3 regions of the Janthinobacterium sp. GW823-FHT03B06 genome follow, and region 3 is predicted to be linked to each of the others. Evidence: predicted binding sites of a transcription regulator. Region 3 holds the regulator's gene; each other region holds the start of a gene.

Region 1 (3,276 bases), on a different contig from region 3:
AGCACCGTGCCGCCCGTGTATTTGCGCTGCAGCGCGTCCTGCAATTCCAGCGCTTCGAACGGGTCGTCCGTGTGGCCGACGGGCAGCTGCGACGAGTTCGTGTAATACGGATTGTCGACGGTGCCGGCCTGCAGGATGGCGGGATAGCGCTTGCGGTCTTCGCGGGCGAAGCGGTACGTCGTGCCTTCGGCCGGCGTCGCTTCCAGGTTGTACATATGGCCCGTCTCTTCCTGGAAGGCCACCATGCGGGCGCGCACGTGGTCGAGCAGGCGGATCGCCAGCGCATGGCCCTCGGCGGACGTGATGTCCCAGGCGTCGCCGCTGAAATTGCGGATCATCTCGTTGATGCCGTTCACGCCCAGGGTGGAAAAGTGGTTGCGCAGGGTGCCCAGGTAGCGCTTCGTGTACGGGAACAGGCCCTGCTGCATCAGTTCCTCGATGGTGCGGCGCTTGATTTCCAGGCTGGTCTTGCCCAGTTCCAGCAGGCGGTCCAGGTCCGCCATCAAGGCCGCTTCGTCGCCGCGCCACAGGTGGCCCAGGCGTGCGCAGTTGATCGTCACCACGCCCAGGGAGCCCGTCTGCTCGGCGGAGCCGAACAGGCCATTGCCCCTTTTCAGCAGTTCGCGCAAGTCCAGCTGCAAGCGGCAGCACATGGAGCGGATCATGTTCGGCTTGAGTTCCGAATTGATGAAGTTCTGGAAGTAGGGCAGGCCGTAGCGGGCCGTCATTTCGAACAGGCGTTCCGCGTTTTCGCTATGCCAGTCGAAATCCTCGGTGATGTTATAGGTGGGGATGGGGAAGGTGAAGACCCTGCCCTTGGCGTCGCCCGCCATCATGATCTCGATGTAGGCGCGGTTGATCATGTCCATCTCCGCCTGCAGCTCGCCATAGCTGAAGTCCATTTCCCGGCCGGCGATGACGGGAATCTGCTCGCGCAGGTCGTCCGGGCAGACCCAGTCGAAAGTGAGGTTGGTGAACGGCGTCTGCGTGCCCCAGCGCGATGGCACGTTGAGGTTGAAGATCAGCTCCTGCATGTACTGGCGCACGTCTTCATAGCGCAGGCTGTCCTTGCGGATGTAGGGCGCCATATAGGTATCGAAGGAGCTGAACGCCTGCGCGCCGGCCCACTCGTTTTGCAGGGTGCCGAGAAAATTGACGATCTGGCCGATGGCGCTCGACATGTGCTTGGGCGGGCCCGATTCGATCTTGCCCGGCACGCCGTTCAAGCCTTCATGCAGCAGGGTGCGCAGCGACCAGCCGGCGCAATAGCCGGCCAGCATGTCGAGGTCGTGGATGTGCAGCGCCGCTTCGCGGTGCGCCGCGCCCACTTCCGGCGGATACACCTGGTCCAGCCAGTAGTTGGCGATGACCTTGCCCGATACATTGAGTATCAGGCCGCCCAGCGAGTAACCCTGGTTGGCGTTGGCGTTGACACGCCAGTCGCGCCGGTCCAGGTATTCATTGATGGATGCGGCGACATCGACCTGGCCGCGTGTGGGGGAAACTGCATTTGTCGTCATGAAACCTCCAATAAACACAACATGCGGTGTTTTTATGGAGATTAATCACTAAATATAGTGGCGTCAAAGGGCGCGTGCAGTTGCGTGACGAATCCTTGATGCAGGTGAAAAATCCACGTCAGCCGCTTTTGTTCCAGCGCGTTTCGCGCAGGATCAGCCAGCTCGCGCAAAAGAACGCGGCGCCGCAGGCGGCCACGCTGGCGACGGAGGCGGGCAGCACGTGCATCCAGATTTCCAGCGGCGTGTAGGTGCTCCAGCTGGCCACGCGCGCGTCGAAGGTGACGTAGTTCGCCAGCAGCCAGTAGACGGCCAGCAGGCCCGTGCAGATGGCGGCCTGACGCAGCAGCGGCATCTTGCGGCGCGCGAACACGGCCAGCAGGAACAGCAGCAGCACGCCCGGATACGCGCCCAGCACTTCCGGCGACAGCACGGAGATGGTCCCTGCGTCATAGCCATCGGGCGGGCCGGCCCACTGCACCTGCAGCGCGGTGAGGAACAGGGTGAGCAGGAAAATCAGCAGCGGTTTGCGGGTCATGGCGGGCAATCGGATAGGGAAAAAGTGGGGCATTTTACAGCCAGGTCAAGCAAGTTGAACGCGCGCCAGCCATGCATGCATTCCTTCACCTGTGTCAAGGACTGGGCGGTATGGGCGGGGCTATAGTCTGCACCCTGAGCCGATACAGGACTGTGAATATCATGATGCTTGAATCAACTACCGCCACCCGCGTGGCCGGACCGCTGGAACTGGTCTGCCCCGCCGGCAGCCTGCCCGCCTTGAAAGCGGCCGTCGACAATGGCGCCGACACCGTGTACCTGGGTTTTCGCGATGCCACCAATGCACGCAATTTCGCCGGCCTCAATTTCGACGAAAAGGCCATCGCCGAGGGCGTGCGCTACGCCCACCAATATGGACGCAAGGTGCTGCTGGCGCTGAATACCTATCCGCAGCCGCACAACTGGGCCGTGTGGCGCAGCGCCATCGACCGCGCCGCGCAAGCCGGCATCGACGCCATGATCGTCGCCGATCCGGGCTTGATGGCGTATGCAAGCGAGCATCACCCGCAGCTGCGCCTGCACCTGTCCGTGCAAGGCTCGGCCACCAACTACGAAGCGATCAATTTTTACCAGGAACACTTCGGCATCGCCCGCGCCGTGCTGCCGCGCGTGCTGTCGATGGCGCAGGTCGAGCAACTGATCGCCAAGACGGACGTCGAGATCGAGGTCTTCGGCTTCGGCAGCCTGTGCGTGATGGTCGAAGGGCGCTGCGCGCTGTCGTCGTATGCGACGGGCGAGGCGCCGAACACGCACGGCGTGTGCTCGCCGGCGAAATCCGTGCGCTGGCTGGAAACGCCGAACGGCCTCGAATCGCGCCTGAACGGCGTGCTGATCGACCGCTACGCACCGGGCGAAAACGCCAGCTATCCGACCCTGTGCAAGGGGCGTTTCGAAGTCAACGACGAAGAGTATTACGCCATCGAGGAGCCGGCCAGCCTGAACACGCTGGCGCTGCTGCCGCAGCTGATCGCCATGGGCGTGCGCGCCGTGAAGATCGAAGGGCGCCAGCGCAGCCCCGCGTATGTGGCGCAGGTGACGCGCGTGTGGCGCGAAGCGATCGACGCCTGCCGCGAAGGCAATGCGCGCTACGCCGTCAAGCCGGGCTGGATGGCGGCCATGGACAAGCTGGCCGAAGGCCAGCAGCACACCTTGGGCGCGTATCACCGCTCCTGGAAATAGCAAAACCTGCTGCGCTTCTCGG
Region 2 (3,276 bases), on a different contig from region 3:
TGACGTTGTCGAGCATGCGCATGGCGGTGCGGATGGTCTTGGCCAGCTTGACGTGATCGAGCTTGCCTTCCTTCATGTGCGCCGGCATGTTGACGGAACCGAGGTTGCAGACGGCGATTTCGTCAGGGCCCGTGTTCAGCGTGATTTCCGTGCACAGGTTCGAGCTGTGGACGACGCCGACGTGCGACTGCGGGCTGCGGATGTTGCACGGATCCTTGAACGTGATCCATGGGTGGCCCGTTTCAAACAGCATCGACAGCATCTTGCGCCACAGGTCCAGCGCCGCGATCTTCTTGAAGACGCGGATTTCGCCGGCGGCGGCCTTGGCTTCGTAGCCCAGGTAAGCCTGCTCAAAAGCCTTGCCGACCTTGTCGTGCAGGTCTGGCGTGTCCGACGGCGAGAACAGGGTCCAATCGCCTTTTTCCATGACGCGCTTCATGAACATGTCGGGAATCCAGTTCGCCGTGTTCATGTCGTGCGTGCGGCGGCGGTCGTCGCCCGTGTTCTTGCGCAGGTCGAGGAATTCCTCGATGTCCATGTGCCAGGTTTCCAGGTAGGCGCAGACGGCGCCCTTGCGCTTGCCGCCCTGGTTGACTGCCACGGCCGTGTCGTTGACCACTTTCAGGAACGGCACCACGCCTTGCGACTTGCCGTTGGTGCCCTTGATGTGGGCGCCCAGGGCGCGCACCGGCGTCCAGTCGTTACCCAGGCCGCCGGCAAACTTGGCCAGCAGCGCGTTGTCCTTGATGGCGTCGTAGATGCCTTCCAGGTCATCGGAGACGGTGCTCAGGTAGCACGACGACAGCTGCGAGCGCAGGGTGCCCGAGTTGAACAGGGTCGGGGTCGAGCTCATGAAGTCGAACGAGGACAGCAGGCTGTAGAACTCGATGGCGCGCGCTTCGCGGTCCGCCTCGTTCAACGCCAGGCCCATGGCCACGCGCATGTAGAACGCCTGCGGCATTTCGATGCGCACGTCCTGGATGTGCAGGAAGTAGCGGTCGTACAGGGTTTGCAGGCCGATGTAGCCGAATTGCAAGTCGCGGTCGGCGACGATGGCTTTGGCCAGGCGCTCCAGGTCGAAACTGGCGAGTACCGGGTTCAGCAGCTCGGCGGCGATGCCCTTGGCGATATATTGCGGGAAATACGTCAGATATTCGGCGGCGGCGGCCGCTTGCGGCACTTCCTTGCCGAACACTTCCTTGCGCACCGTGTGCAGCAGGATGCGGGCCGTGACCTGGCTGTAGGCCGGGTCTTTTTCCATCAGCGCGCGCGCTGCCAGGATGGCCGACTTGTGCAGCTCTTCGACGGGCACGCCGTCGTACAGGTTCTTCACCGTTTCAGCCAGGATGGCGTCGGCATCGACGTGCTTTTCCAGGCCGGCGCAGGCGGCGTTGATCAGGTCGCGCACTTCCTGCATGTCCAGCAGGCGGCGCACGCCGTTGTCGGTGACATTTAATTGCGGCGCGGAAACTTGTGCGGACGCGCCTTGCGCTTCCTTCTGCAGGCGGCGCTCTTCCATATGCTTGGCGCGGTACAGCACGTAGGCACGCGCCACGTCGTGCTCGCCCGAACGCATCAGCGACAGTTCCACCTGGTCTTGCACGTCTTCGATATGGAAGGTGCCGCCGCCCGGATGGCGACGCACCAGCGCGGCGACGACGCCGTCCGTCAGTTGCTCCACCAGTTCGCGGATGCGTGCCGAGGCGGCGCCCTGGCCGCCGTTAACGGCCAAAAACGCCTTGGTCATGGCGATGGCGATCTTCGAAGGCTCAAATGCCACCACCGCGCCGTTGCGGCGGATGATGCGATAGTCGCCCAATGCCGCGCCCGTGCTCGCCACGCTGTTGGCCGCGCCTGGCGCTGGCGATACTGGCGTTGGATGGATGGAAATATCTTGTGGTGATTGCATTGAAGCTCCCGTTGTCAGCTAAAGTCAGCCTGCAGTTTTGCTGCCGCGTGTGTTGTTGAATAGAACGCCCGATGGTCAGGGTTTCTTCAGGTATTTGTTGCTAAATAGTAAATTTATACTGCATAAAACAGGTCAGTATCCATAGCGCCACACCGTACTGCCCGGCTGGCGCGAAACACGATCAAGGGTGATAAACCGCCAGTTCCAGTGCTTTATCAGCAATCCGGATAGCTTTGACAATAATTCTGAAAACGTCTGTGATGGCACTAGATATAGTCTTTACATCCAACTTCTGTACTAATTGTAGTGCCCATCGAAGGGCGATGCAATAGTTTTCCAGCATCCGCCGGCGTAATTTTTTGTATTTTCATATACGATTTCGGTTGACTTTTCAGGGCATGGATGGAAAGCCCAATCCCCGCGAAGTAAGCGCTAACGCAGGCTGCCCGCGCAGGGTTTCCAGCCAGCACTCTTGATAAAAATACCAGTCAAAAAACGGCCCCGGATCCGTCTTCCTTCCCGGTGCGATATGCTCGTGACCGCGCACATGGGACAGCCCGTGGCGCGCCACCAGCGCCGCCGTCAGCGCCGCCAGCACATGGTATTGCCGCCGCTGGAAAGGCACATCGTCCGCGCCCTCCATTTCGATACCGATGGAATAGCCATTGCACTGCGGGCGTCCTTCGAACACGGACGCGCCCGCATGCCAGGCACGTTGATCAGTAGAAACATATTGCAACAACGCACCATCGCGCCGCACAAAAAAGTGCGCCGACACCTGCAAGCCACGCAGGTCGGCGAAGGAAGGATCGGCATTATAATCTACCCGGCCCGTAAACAAGTCCGACACATGCGGCCCGCCAAAGCGGCCACCCGGCAAGCTGATGTTATGAATCACCAGCAAGTCGACTTGCGCACCGTCCGGACGCGCATCACAGTACGGCGAGTCATAGCGCAGCGCGCCGTCGCACCAGCCATCTTCATCTATCGTCCATCCGCTCATCAAGTAAGGCTTCCTGTATCGTCAATTTCTGCATGCGGTAACGCAGCTGGCGCACACTCAGGCCCAGCTGGCGCGCCGCCCGCGCGCGGTGATAACGCGCCTGGACCAGCGCCTGCATGATCATGTCGCGCTCGGCCTGACGCAAATACACGTCCAGCGGCAGGACCGGGCCCACGCCATATGCCGCCATGCCGGGCAGGCACAGTTGCCGTTCCGGCAAGTCCGGCAATGCCGGCGCCGCCCGCAACGGCATGCTGCCCGGCGCGGATGGCAAGGCCAGCCCGTCGAGCGCGATCACGCCGCCGTCGGCAAAGGCCAGCGCCCGCTCCAGCACGTTTTCCAGTTCGCGCACATTGCCGGGAAA
Region 3 (3,276 bases):
CTTGCTCAATTTGGGCACTTAACTTACAATTTGACTTCCATTACGTCTCACGTGACTGGCGAAAAGTCGGGCGATCTCCCTGAGTGGCGATCGGCAAACCGGCGAAAGGTGGGCACCCACCGGGAAACGTGAGATTTTTCATCAGCCGTTCGCCTGGGTAGCCACTATGGAAAAGCACGAAGAGGCTGCCCGTCCAATGTTGTTATTCACTTAACGCCGGCTCCCCTCATTCGATCCAACCTGCCAGTACAAGCACCCTCATACTTGGAGTTTTTACATGTTTGCAAAAGATCACACCCTCGCCAACGTCGATCCTGAATTGTTCGCCGTCATTCAAAAAGAAAACACGCGCCAGCACGATCATATCGAACTGATCGCCTCGGAGAACTACACGTCGCCAGCCGTAATGGAAGCGCAAGGCTCGCAGCTGACGAACAAGTACGCCGAAGGCTACCCGGGCAAGCGCTACTACGGCGGCTGCGAATACGTCGACGTGGCCGAGCAACTGGCCATCGACCGCGTCAAGAAACTGTTCGGCGCCGAATGCGCGAACGTGCAGCCGAATTCCGGCTCGCAGGCGAACCAGGGCGTGTTCTTCGCCATGCTGAAACCAGGCGACCTGATCATGGGCATGTCGCTGGCCGAAGGCGGTCACCTGACCCACGGCATGCCGCTGAACATGTCCGGCAAATGGTTTGACGTCGTGTCGTATGGCTTGACGGCGGAAGAAGACATCGACTACGAGGCGATGGAGCGCCTGGCCCGCGAACGCAAGCCAAAACTGATCATCGCCGGCGCATCCGCGTTCTCGAAAAAAATCGACTTCGAACGCTTCGGCAAGATCGCCAAGGAAGTGGGCGCCTACTTCATGGTGGACATGGCCCACTACGCCGGCCTGATCGCCGCCGGCCTGTACCCGAATCCGGTGCCGTTCGCCGACTTCGTCACCTCGACCACGCACAAATCGCTGCGCGGTCCGCGCGGCGGCATCATCCTGATGAAGGCCGAGCACGAAAAAGCCATCAACTCGGCCATCTTCCCTGGTATCCAGGGCGGTCCGCTGATGCACGTGATCGCCGGCAAGGCCGTCGCCTTCAAGGAAGCGCTGAGCCCTGAATTCGTCGAATACCAGAAGCAAGTGATCAAGAACGCCGACGTGCTGGCGAAAACCCTGATCAAGCGCGGCCTGCGCATCGTGTCCGGCGGCACCGAATCGCACGTCATGCTGGTCGACCTGCGCGCCAAGAACCTGACGGGCAAGGAAGCCGAAGCCATCCTCGGTTCCGCGCACATCACCTGCAACAAGAACGGCATCCCGAACGACCCGCAAAAACCCTTCGTCACCTCGGGCATCCGCCTGGGCAGCCCGGCAATGACGACGCGCGGTTTCAAGGAAGCGCAAGCGGAAGAAGTGGGCAACCTGATCGCCGACGTGCTGGACAACCCGCATGACGCCGCCACCATCGAGCGCGTCAAAGCGGCCGTGAAAGTGCTGGCCGACGCGCACCCTGTGTACGCAGCATAATTATTTGTCCAGAATGTGTCATACGGAGTAAGATTCCGTATGACACATTCCTTCGTGCCCAAGGGCGCCCGGAGTGATTCGGGCGCCCTTTGTACAAGGGCGGCGATTTCCCGTAATTATTACTATAAAGTTGTAACCAGCCCATGAAATGTCCATTTTGCCAGCACGGCGACACCCAGGTTCTCGATACGCGCGTATCGGAGGAAGGGGATGCCATTCGGCGCCGCCGCCGCTGCGGCAAATGCGACAAGCGGTTTACCACGTACGAGCGCATTGAACTTATCATGCCGGCCGTCGTCAAAAAGAATGGCAGCCGGACGGAGTTCGCTGCGGATAAGTTGCGCGGCAGTTTGATGCTGGCCTTGCGCAAGCGTCCCGTCGCGGCCGCCTCGGTGGATACGGCCATCGCGTCCATCCAGGAAAAACTGCTGACCAGCGGCTTGCGCGAAGTCGATTCCGGCTATATCGGCGAGCTCGTCATGCAGGAACTCAAGCGCCTCGACAAGATCGCCTACATCCGCTTTGCCTCAGTGTATAAAAATTTCGAAGACCTGGCCGAGTTCCAGGATGCGATCGCCGAAGTGGGGCAGGCGCGCAAGCCCTGACGCCTGCTCGAAGCCTCTTGTTCGACGACGGGGCTGCTCATGTGCCCCGTTTTGCGCCCCGTTTCCACCACGCCAGCGCTCGCCTGGCAATCGGCCTGATCAATAACTACGCCGTTCTTCTCCCCTTATCGCTGCGCTGTTTGCGCTAGCGCAGATCCTGGTTTTTGCGCGCGCCTATCGTGTAGCTGGGCCGCCTGTTCTTGCGACTCTTTCTGCGGAAGGGAGCAAGGCATGCGCAAGGGCGGTCGCACTATGTTTCCAGCGGGTGGCAGCAGCCTCGTCGAGGTGCTCGTGTCGCTGCTGCTGTTGGCGCTGGGCCTGCTCGGTGCCAGCATTTTGCAACTGCACTCCCTGCGCGCGCGCCATGAGTCGGCGCTGTTGTCGGCGGGCGCGCAGCTGGCGGCCGGCATGGCCGAGCGCATGCGCGCAAACGGCGTGCTCATGAATGGACCCGATGCGGGCAATCCCTACTTGAACGTGGCCTACGCGGCGGCGGACGACGCCGAAGCAGGCGGCACCGCGCCGGACTGCTTTGGCGCTAGCGCCTGCAGCGCGGCCGAACTGGCGCAATTCGACATCGCCGAATGGAAGCAATCGCTGCATGCGGCCTTGCCCGGCGCGCGCCTGCATATCTGCCGCGATGCCTCTGTCTGGGATACCGCCGCGCAAGGCTTGCACTGGGCGTGCAGCGGCGGCAAGGGCGCGCCCATCGTCATCAAGCTGGGCTGGCGCGGCCGCTTGCCCGATGGCTCGCCCGCCGTGAATGCGGCAGGCGAGTCGCTGCCCAGGCTGGTATTCCAGCTGGGCGGAGGCGGCGCATGAACGGCGTGCATGCCGCGTGGCGCTGGCGGCGCGGCATGAGCCTCGTCGAATTGCTGGTGGCCCTGTCGCTGGGCGCGCTGCTGATGCTGGCCGCCAGTGGCGTGCTGCTGGCGGCCAGCGGCAGCTATGGCGACCAGTCCGCCAGCGCGCGGCTGGACGACAATGGCCGCTATGCGCTCGACACCATCGCCCGCGCCGTGCGCCAGACGGCGTACGTGAATTGGGATAGCAGCGCCGCGCCCGTCGCCCATGCCGATGACGACAGCGCGAATATCGCCGGACTCGACGCGCGCAGCCTGGGCAAGAGCAGCGAAGGCATCAGCG

Evidence for each region. Region 3 encodes NrdR, which represses ribonucleotide reductase genes. Its sites were predicted from a motif close to CACNANATNTNGTG; they were not measured.
Region 1: a site for NrdR is predicted at 1,567-1,580, ahead of AC1RBA_RS25105 (ribonucleoside triphosphate reductase). Genes of this name have one in related genera too.
Region 2: a site for NrdR is predicted at 2,174-2,187, ahead of AC1RBA_RS21570 (ribonucleoside-diphosphate reductase subunit alpha). Genes of this name have one in related genera too.

What each region holds. Positions count from the first base shown of each region.
Region 1 covers NZ_JBXAJE010000010.1:41,840-45,115, forward strand. The annotation lists gene AC1RBA_RS25105 (ribonucleoside triphosphate reductase) at 1-1,520, opposite strand, end outside; gene AC1RBA_RS25110 (hypothetical protein) at 1,639-2,055, opposite strand; gene ubiU (ubiquinone anaerobic biosynthesis protein UbiU) at 2,217-3,254, shown strand.
Region 2 covers NZ_JBXAJE010000007.1:93,521-96,796, reverse strand. The annotation lists gene AC1RBA_RS21570 (ribonucleoside-diphosphate reductase subunit alpha) at 1-1,909, opposite strand, end outside; gene ampD (1,6-anhydro-N-acetylmuramyl-L-alanine amidase AmpD) at 2,301-2,912, opposite strand; gene AC1RBA_RS21560 (sigma 54-interacting transcriptional regulator) at 2,890-3,276, opposite strand, start outside.
Region 3 covers NZ_JBXAJE010000005.1:87,959-91,234, forward strand. The annotation lists ZMP/ZTP riboswitch at 42-166, shown strand; gene glyA (serine hydroxymethyltransferase) at 278-1,525, shown strand; gene nrdR (transcriptional regulator NrdR) at 1,669-2,130, shown strand; gene pilV (type IV pilus modification protein PilV) at 2,383-2,952, shown strand; gene AC1RBA_RS17800 (PilW family protein) at 2,949-3,276, shown strand, end outside.